DNA from 4 places in the Enterobacter sp. ECC-175 genome. Region 3 is predicted to be linked to each of the others. Evidence: predicted binding sites of a transcription regulator. Region 3 holds the regulator's gene; each other region holds the start of a gene.
What was found. The regulator PhoB, encoded in region 3, activates phosphate uptake and scavenging genes when phosphate is short. The targets are predictions, from matches to a motif close to CTGTCATAAAACTGNCNNAT.
Positions count from the first base shown of each region.

Region 1: glpT (glycerol-3-phosphate transporter) is a predicted target of PhoB. The motif match lies at 1,243-1,262, and genes of this name have one in related genera.
Region 2: opgB (phosphatidylglycerol--membrane-oligosaccharide glycerophosphotransferase) is a predicted target of PhoB. The motif match lies at 1,050-1,069, and genes of this name have one in related genera.
Region 4: pstS (phosphate ABC transporter substrate-binding protein PstS) is a predicted target of PhoB. The motif match lies at 1,085-1,104, and genes of this name have one in related genera.

Region 1 is NZ_CP143776.1:3,712,998-3,715,199, reverse strand. Features, by position in the region: gene glpA (anaerobic glycerol-3-phosphate dehydrogenase subunit A) at 1-1,119, opposite strand, end outside; gene glpT (glycerol-3-phosphate transporter) at 1,376-2,202, shown strand, end outside.
Region 2 is NZ_CP143776.1:1,242,412-1,244,613, reverse strand. Features, by position in the region: gene dnaC (DNA replication protein DnaC) at 1-323, shown strand, start outside; gene V1599_RS05845 (DUF2501 domain-containing protein) at 410-892, shown strand; gene opgB (phosphatidylglycerol--membrane-oligosaccharide glycerophosphotransferase) at 1,164-2,202, shown strand, end outside.
Region 3 is NZ_CP143776.1:1,589,091-1,591,292, forward strand. Features, by position in the region: gene sbcD (exonuclease subunit SbcD) at 1-502, opposite strand, end outside; gene phoB (phosphate response regulator transcription factor PhoB) at 690-1,379, shown strand; gene phoR (phosphate regulon sensor histidine kinase PhoR) at 1,401-2,202, shown strand, end outside.
Region 4 is NZ_CP143776.1:518,141-520,342, reverse strand. Features, by position in the region: gene glmS (glutamine--fructose-6-phosphate transaminase (isomerizing)) at 1-916, shown strand, start outside; gene pstS (phosphate ABC transporter substrate-binding protein PstS) at 1,193-2,202, shown strand, end outside.

The DNA.
Region 1 (2,202 bases), 2.1 Mb from region 3:
GAGCTTGCGGCAGACGGCATCGGTTGCCCACTGCGCCATCAGGCGGTAGGTCATCAGCTTGCCGCCGGTAATGGTGATAAAGCCGTCCATGCCGTCGCGCTCCGCGTGGTCGAGCAGCACGATGCCGCGGCTGACGCTGCGCCCGCTCGGATCGTCATCGCTCGCCACCAGCGGACGCACGCCCGCGTAGGCGCGCAGAATGCGCGTTTGCGCCATCGCGGGCGCGAGCTTTTCGCCCTCGCGCAGCAGAATATCGACCTCTTCGGCGGTGACGCGGTTGTAGTCGATCTCGCTGTAGTCAACGTGCGTGGACGTGGTGCCAATAAGCGAAATGGTATCGCCGGGAACCAGAATGTCCGCATCCGACGGCCTGCGGCAGCGGTTGATGACGTGATTGTTGATGCGGTGATCGAGAATAAGCAGCGACCCTTTCGCCGGGAACATGCGGACCGACAGTTCGGCATACTCCGCGATGCGCTGCCCCCAGATCCCCGCGGCGTTGACGACGACGCTGGCATACAGTTCGCCGTGTTCCTGATAGCGCGCGTCGAATACCCGGACGCCGCGAACGGTGCTGCCCTCGCGGATAAGCCCGGTGACCTCGTGCCCGGTCAGGATGCGCGCGCCGTGCTCGCGGGCGTCCAGCATGTTGGCGGCGGTGAGGCGAAACGGATCGATGGTGCCGTCGGGGACTTTCACCGCGCCGATCAGCGCCGGGTTAACGGAAGGCTCGATTTGGCGGGCGAGGGCCGGGTCAATGGCCTCTGCGTTGATGCCTGCCGTGCGGCAGGCGCTGATAAAGGTCTGCTGAAACGCCAGATCGTCGTCGGGAAGGGTGATGAACAGGCCGCCGGTTGGCTCAATGCAGTGGCGGGCAATACGCTTCAGGATCTGATTTTCAGCTATGCACTCGCGCGCGGATTCGCCGTCCGTGACCGCGTAGCGCGCGCCGCTGTGCAGCAGGCCGTGGTTGCGGCCGGTGGCGCCCGTCGCTATGTCGTGGCGCTCCAGCAGGGTCACGCTAAGGCCCCTGAGCGCGCAGTCGCGCGCGATCCCGGCACCGGTTGCTCCACCGCCAATGATAATCACATCGCTGTAGCGAGGATCGTGAATTGTCATTGTCTTCCCTCATGTTCGTTTTTTTACCATTTAGACACATTGATAGTGTGGTTTGTTTGATTTCGAACATAATCGAGCGTAATTCGAAAATGAAACGTGATTTCATGCGCTATTTTGCGCATATTGTCATATTTCTGTAACAATCTGTGCGTTGATTCACAGTAACAATTCGCATGATTTCTTAACATCGCCGCCTCTCTGGAGTTTGGGGCACAAGAACCCCTGAAAAATTCAACACCTGGCCACGGAGGCTGTCATGCTGAGTATTTTTAAACCTGCGCCGCATCGGGCGCGTCTGCCAGAGGCAGACATCGATCCGCTATACCGCCGCCTGCGCTGGCAAATCTTCCTGGGGATTTTCTTCGGCTACGCGGCGTACTATCTGGTGCGCAAAAACTTTGCGCTTGCCATGCCGTATCTGGTGGAGCAGGGCTTCTCGCGCGGCGATTTAGGCTTTGCGCTGTCGGGGATCTCGATCGCCTATGGTTTTTCTAAATTCATCATGGGCTCGGTGTCGGATCGCTCGAATCCGCGCGTGTTCCTGCCCGCCGGCCTGATTCTGGCTGCGGCGGTGATGCTGTTTATGGGCTTCGTACCGTGGGCCACCTCCAGCATCGCGGTGATGTTCGTGCTGCTGTTCCTCTGCGGCTGGTTCCAGGGGATGGGGTGGCCGCCGTGCGGGCGCACCATGGTGCACTGGTGGTCGCAGAAGGAGCGCGGCGGCATTGTGTCGGTATGGAACTGCGCGCATAACGTGGGCGGCGGTATTCCACCTCTGCTGTTCCTGCTTGGGATGGCCTGGTTCAACGACTGGAAAGCCGCGCTGTATATGCCTGCGTTTGGCGCGATCCTGGTGGCGATTATTGCCTTCGCGCTGATGCGCGATACGCCGCAGTCCTGCGGCCTGCCGCCGATTGAAGAGTATAAAAACGACTATCCGGATGATTACAGCAAGGAGCACGAAGAAGAGCTGACGGCAAAACAGATCTTCATGAAGTACGTTCTGCCGAACAGGCTGCTGTGGTACATCGCGGTGGCGAACGTCTTCGTTTACCTGCTGCGCTACGGCATCCTCGACTGGTC
Region 2 (2,202 bases), 350 kb from region 3:
TGTCCGCCATGAAAGACACGTTCAGCAACCGTGAAACCAGCGAAGAACAGCTGCTCAACGACCTGAGCAACGTGGATTTATTGGTCATCGATGAAATTGGCGTGCAAACCGAATCGCGCTATGAAAAGGTGATCATCAACCAGATTGTCGACCGCCGCTCCTCCTCAAAACGCCCAACGGGCATGCTGACCAACCATAATATTGACGAGATGACCCGTCTGCTCGGCGAGCGCGTCATGGACCGCATGAAGCTCGGCAACAGCCTGTACGTCATCTTCGACTGGGAAAGCTATCGCAGCCGCGTTACCGGCAAAGAGTATTAGGATTTTTGCTATGAATGTGCGTCGAACCCTGGCGTTATACTGGTTCGACTTCCGGCCCAAAACGGACCTATTTTGAGTAAGCCACGATGAAAAAACAGATTCTCTTCAGCACACTTTTTAGCGTTCTGCTGGTTGCAGGCACGGCGCAGGCGGCATCCTGGCAGGATTCTTTGACCAGCGCCGCGAATGAACTCACTAAAGACAGCGGCAAAAGCCAGGGCGGACTGTCCGCGTCTTCGCTGACCGGCCTGCTCGGCAACAGCTCGCAAAGCCTGAGCGCGGGCACCATGAACAACGCGGCCGGGATTCTGGAATACTGCGCGAAGCAAAAGCTGGCGTCCGTTACCGACGCGCAAAACGTGAAAAATCAGGTGCTCGGCAAGCTGGGCCTGGACACCCAGGAGCAGAAGCAAGACACCAACTACATGGACGGGATTCAGGGCCTGCTCAACGCGAAAAACGGCCAGCAGCTCAACCTGGAAACCCTCGGCAACTCGTCTCTGGGTAAACAGGTGAAAACCAAAGCCTGCGATCTGGTGTTAAAACAGGGCGTTAATTTCCTCTCCTGATCGCCCCCCATTTTCTGCCACAACATGCCGTGTTTATTGCATTAGCATTACAACGCGGCGTGAAATGAGCGTTTCCCCCCATAAGCCCTCTCTCAGCGTCCACATGCCTGGATGCGACCGCCGTCAAATAAACGATTTTCTAAACCAAATCCTAACCACAGCACACTTTTGTGACACTAAAATTGCAGCTTAACGACATCGCGATTACATTGTATCACCCAAAAAATAAACGCTTAGCCAGCAAAGCAACTGGCGTCATGAGGATATGCTGTTGTCAGAGTTAATGTCCCTTGTCCTTTTTATGGCTTCCATCGGCATTTACGCCTGGAAAGCTGGCCGCAACACCTGGTGGTTTATCGCCACGCTGGTCGTTCTCGGCATTTTTATTGTTTTAAACATTACCTTATATGCCAGCGATTACTTCACCGGTGACGGTATTAACGATGCCGTCCTCTATACCCTGACGAACAGCCTGACGGGCGCAGGAGTTGGTAAGTACATACTTCCAGGCTTAGGCCTGGTTGTTGCGCTGGTAGCCATCTTCGGCTCACTGGCCTGGGTGCTGCGCCGTCGTCGACACCATCCCTATCATTTCGGCTACAGCGTGCTGGCGCTTATTCTGGCGCTGGCGTCAGTGGATGCCAGCCCGGCATTTCACCAAATTACGGAACTGGTGAAATCCCAGTCCCGCGATGGCGATCCGGATTTTGTCGCCTACTACAAAGAGCCGTCGAAAAAGATTGCCGAGCCTAAGCTCAACCTCGTCTATATCTACGGGGAAAGCCTGGAACGTACCTATTTTGATAACGACGCCTTCCCCAACCTGACGCCCGAACTTGGCGCGCTAAAAAACGAAGGCCTCGACTTTAGCCACACCGTGCAGCTGCCCGGCACGGATTATACTATCGCCGGTATGGTCGCCTCCCAGTGCGGCATCCCGCTCTTTGCGCCGTTTGAAGGGAACGCCTCGGCGTCGATGTCGAGCTTCTTCCCGCAGAATATTTGTCTGGGCGATATCCTAAAAAACTCCGGTTACGAAAACTACTTTATGCAGGGCGCGAACCTGCGCTTCGCCGGAAAAGACGTGTTCCTGAAATCCCACGGGTTTGACCATCTGTATGGTTCGGAAGAGCTAAAGACCACGGTCGCCGATCCTGCCTACCGCAACGACTGGGGCTTTTACGACGACACGGTGCTGGACGAAACCTGGAAGAAATTTGAGGAACTCTCCCGCGCGGGCAAACGCTTCTCGCTCTTTGCCCTGACCGTGGATACCCACCATCCGGACGGCTTTGTCTCGCGCACCTGCC
Region 3 (2,202 bases):
CGTCGGCATACTGCTGGTGATAGTACTCGGTAATGCGTTGCAGCAGATGCTGCTGCTTTTCACCGCCGGAAAGCCCGGCCTGGCTTTGCACGATATCGCGCGGGCGCAGGAAGGGAACCGGGCACAGCACCGCGCCGGGCGTGCCGTCGCGCTTGTTCAGGATCTGCGGCGCGTGTCCGGCGCTGGCGACGACGGTCGTGTTGAGGAACGCCAGAATATCGCGGGATTCATTCAGCGTTGCCACGGAGTCGTGGTTGCCGGCGACAATCACCAGATGGCAGCCCGTTTTCTGAAGATTCACCACGAAGCGGTTATAAAGCTCGCGCGCATAGCTCGGCGGCTGGCCGGTATCAAAAATATCGCCCGCCACGATAATGGCATCCACCTCCTGCTCCCGAGCCGTGTTCAGCAGCCAGCGCAGGAACGCGTCGTGTTCGGCCGCGCGGCTTTTGCTGTAAAAATTTTGACCCAGATGCCAGTCCGAGGTGTGAAGTAGGCGCATAACAGTTCCGTGGCAATAAAAGGGAAACGCGATTATAAACGTTCAGGGGGCGGAAAATAACCGCTGTAATAAAACAACAGTTTGCCATTGATGGTGGTAATGTTTTTCATAAATCTGTCATAAATCTGACGCATAATGGCGCCGCATTACACACTTGTAACTTAAATAAGAGAAGACAGGGCAAAGTATGGCGAGACGTATTCTGGTCGTAGAAGATGAAGCTCCGATTCGTGAAATGGTGTGCTTCGTGCTCGAACAAAACGGCTTCCAGCCGGTTGAAGCGGAAGATTATGACAGCGCGGTGAACCAGCTGAATGAACCCTGGCCCGATCTGATCCTGCTTGACTGGATGCTGCCCGGCGGCTCTGGGCTACAGTTTATCAAGCACATTAAGCGCGAAGCGATGACCCGCGACATTCCGGTGGTGATGCTGACGGCGCGCGGCGAAGAAGAGGACCGCGTGCGCGGTCTGGAAACCGGCGCGGATGATTACGTTACCAAACCGTTCTCGCCGAAAGAGCTGGTTGCCCGCATCAAAGCCGTGATGCGCCGCATTTCGCCGATGGCGGTGGAAGAGGTGATTGAGATGCAGGGGCTGAGCCTTGACCCAACCTCGCACCGCGTGATGACCGGCGAAAGCCCTCTTGATATGGGGCCGACCGAATTTAAGCTCCTGCATTTCTTTATGACGCACCCGGAGCGCGTTTACAGCCGCGAACAGCTGCTAAACAACGTCTGGGGCACTAACGTATACGTCGAAGATCGAACGGTAGACGTGCATATTCGCCGCCTGCGTAAAGCGCTGGAACTGAGCGGCCACGATCGCATGGTGCAGACGGTCCGCGGCACGGGTTATCGTTTTTCGACCCGTTTCTGAATAATGACAGGAGTGTGACGCGTGCTGGAACGTCTGTCATGGAAAAGGCTCGTCTTTGAACTGATCTTATGCTGTATTCCGGCCCTTATTCTGGGGGCTATTTTTGGTCATCTGCCGTGGTTTTTGCTGGCGTCAGTTACCGGGCTGTTGATTTGGCACTTCTGGAACCTGCTGCGCCTTTCCTGGTGGCTGTGGGTGGACAGAAGCATGACGCCACCGCCCGGAAGCGGGAGCTGGGAGCCGCTGCTCTACGGTCTGCACCAGATGCAGATGCGCAATAAAAAGCGTCGCCGCGAGCTGGGAAGCCTGATCAAACGCTTCCGTAGCGGCGCGGAGTCGCTGCCGGATGCGGTCATTCTGACCACGGAAGAAGGGACCATCTTCTGGTGTAACGGCCTGGCGCAACAGCTGCTGGGCCTGCGCTGGCCGGACGATAACGGCCAGAATATTCTTAACCTTCTGCGCTACCCCGAGTTCACGCTGTATCTGAAAAAGCGCGACTTTACGCGCCCGCACAACCTCAAGCTTAACAACGGCCGACATCTTGAAATCCGCGTGATGCCCTACAGCGACAGGCAGTGGCTGATGGTGGCGCGCGACGTGACGCAAATGCACCAGCTTGAAGGGGCGCGGCGTAACTTCTTTGCTAACGTCAGCCACGAGCTGCGCACGCCGCTGACGGTGCTGCAGGGCTATCTGGAGATGATGCAGGAGCAAACGCTGGAGGGCGCGCCGCGCGAGAAGGCGCTCCATACCATGCGCGAGCAAACGCACCGCATGGAAGGGCTGGTGAAGCAGCTGCTGACGCTGTCAAAAATCGAGG
Region 4 (2,202 bases), 1.1 Mb from region 3:
CAACTCCGGTATGGTCTCTCGCTACTGGTTTGAATCCCTGGCGGGCGTGCCGTGCGATGTGGAAATTGCGTCAGAGTTCCGCTACCGCAAATCCGCCGTACGCCGCAACAGCCTGATGATCACTTTATCTCAGTCTGGTGAAACGGCGGACACCCTGGCGGCGCTGCGCCTCTCTAAAGAGCTGGGCTACCTGGGCTCGCTGGCCATCTGTAACGTTCCTGGCTCGTCGCTGGTGCGTGAATCCGATCTGGCGCTGATGACCAAAGCAGGCACCGAAATCGGCGTGGCATCGACTAAGGCATTTACCACTCAGCTGACCGTTCTGCTGATGCTGGTGGCGAAACTGGCGCGCCTGAAAGGCCAGGACGCGTCCGTTGAGCATGACATTGTTCACGGCCTGCAGGCGCTGCCGAGCCGTATTGAGCAGATGCTGTCTCAGGACAAGCGCATTGAAGCGCTGGCGGAAGATTTCTCTGACAAACATCACGCCCTGTTCCTTGGCCGTGGCGATCAGTATCCGATTGCGCTGGAAGGCGCGCTGAAGCTGAAAGAGATCTCATATATTCACGCGGAAGCCTACGCGGCGGGCGAGCTGAAGCACGGCCCGCTGGCGCTGATCGACGCGGATATGCCGGTTATCGTTGTCGCACCTAACAACGAACTGCTGGAAAAGCTGAAGTCTAACATCGAAGAAGTCCGCGCCCGCGGCGGCGTGCTGTACGTCTTCGCTGATAAAGATGCCGGTTTTGCCAGCAGCGATAACATGCACATCATCGAGATGCCGCATGTAGAAGAGGTCATTGCGCCAATCTTCTACACCGTTCCGCTGCAGCTTCTGGCTTATCACGTCGCGCTGATTAAAGGCACCGACGTTGACCAGCCGCGTAACCTGGCGAAGTCCGTCACCGTAGAATAATCCCTCCAGGCTCCACCTTCGGGTGGAGCTTTTTTATGACAATCTGTCATTTTCAGCTATTTTTTCAGTGTCACATAAAGAAAATATTACTGAAAACATACTGTCATATCCTTCTTTAAGATAATGATAAATATATGATTTTTCACTTAACTTTAAGTGAAATTTCCGTTGTCATAAAACTGTCATATTTCGTACATTTATCTGTCACCTGTTTGTCCTATTTTGCTCATCGTAGCCACTTAAACAACGATTTACGAAAATCCTGCAGGAGACATTATGAAAGTTATGCGTACCACTGTCGCAACTGTTGTCGCCGCGACCTTATCGATGAGCGCTTTCTCTGCGTTTGCAGCAGCAAGCCTGACGGGCGCGGGTGCAACCTTCCCTGCGCCGGTGTATGCCAAATGGGCAGATACCTATCAGAAAGAAACCGGTAACAAGGTTAACTATCAGGGTATTGGCTCCTCCGGTGGCGTAAAACAAATTACCGCTAACACCGTTGATTTCGGCGCTTCAGACGCTCCGCTGTCTGATGAGAAACTGAATCAGGAAGGCCTGTTCCAGTTCCCGACCGTGATCGGCGGCGTTGTGCTGGCCGTTAACATCCCTGGCCTGAAATCAGGCGAGCTGGTGCTGGACGGCAAAACCCTGGGCGACATCTACCTGGGCAAAATCAAAAAGTGGGATGACGAAGCCATCACCAGGCTGAACCCCGGCGTTAAGCTGCCTTCGCAGAACATCGCCGTGGTTCGCCGCGCTGACGGTTCCGGCACCTCCTTCGTCTTCACCAGCTACCTGGCGAAAGTGAACGACGAGTGGAAATCTAAAGTCGGCTCTGGCTCTACCGTTAACTGGCCAACCGGCCTGGGCGGTAAGGGTAACGACGGTATCGCCGCGTTCGTCCAGCGTCTGCCGGGCTCTATCGGTTACGTAGAGTACGCCTACGCTAAGCAGAACAACCTGGCCTATACCAAACTGGTTTCCGCTGACGGCAAACCGGTTAGCCCGACCGAAGAGAATTTCGCTAACGCTGCGAAAGGCGCTGACTGGAGCAAATCCTTCGCTCAGGACCTGACCAACCAGAAGGGCGACGACGCGTGGCCAATCACCTCTACCACCTTCATCTTGGTCCACAAAGAGCAGAAGAAGCCTGAGCAGGGCGCCGAAGTGCTGAAGTTCTTCGACTGGGCGTACAAAAACGGCGGCAAGCAGGCTAACGACCTGGACTACGCTAGCCTGCCAGACAACGTGGTTGAGCAGATTCGTGCTGCATGGAAAACCAACGT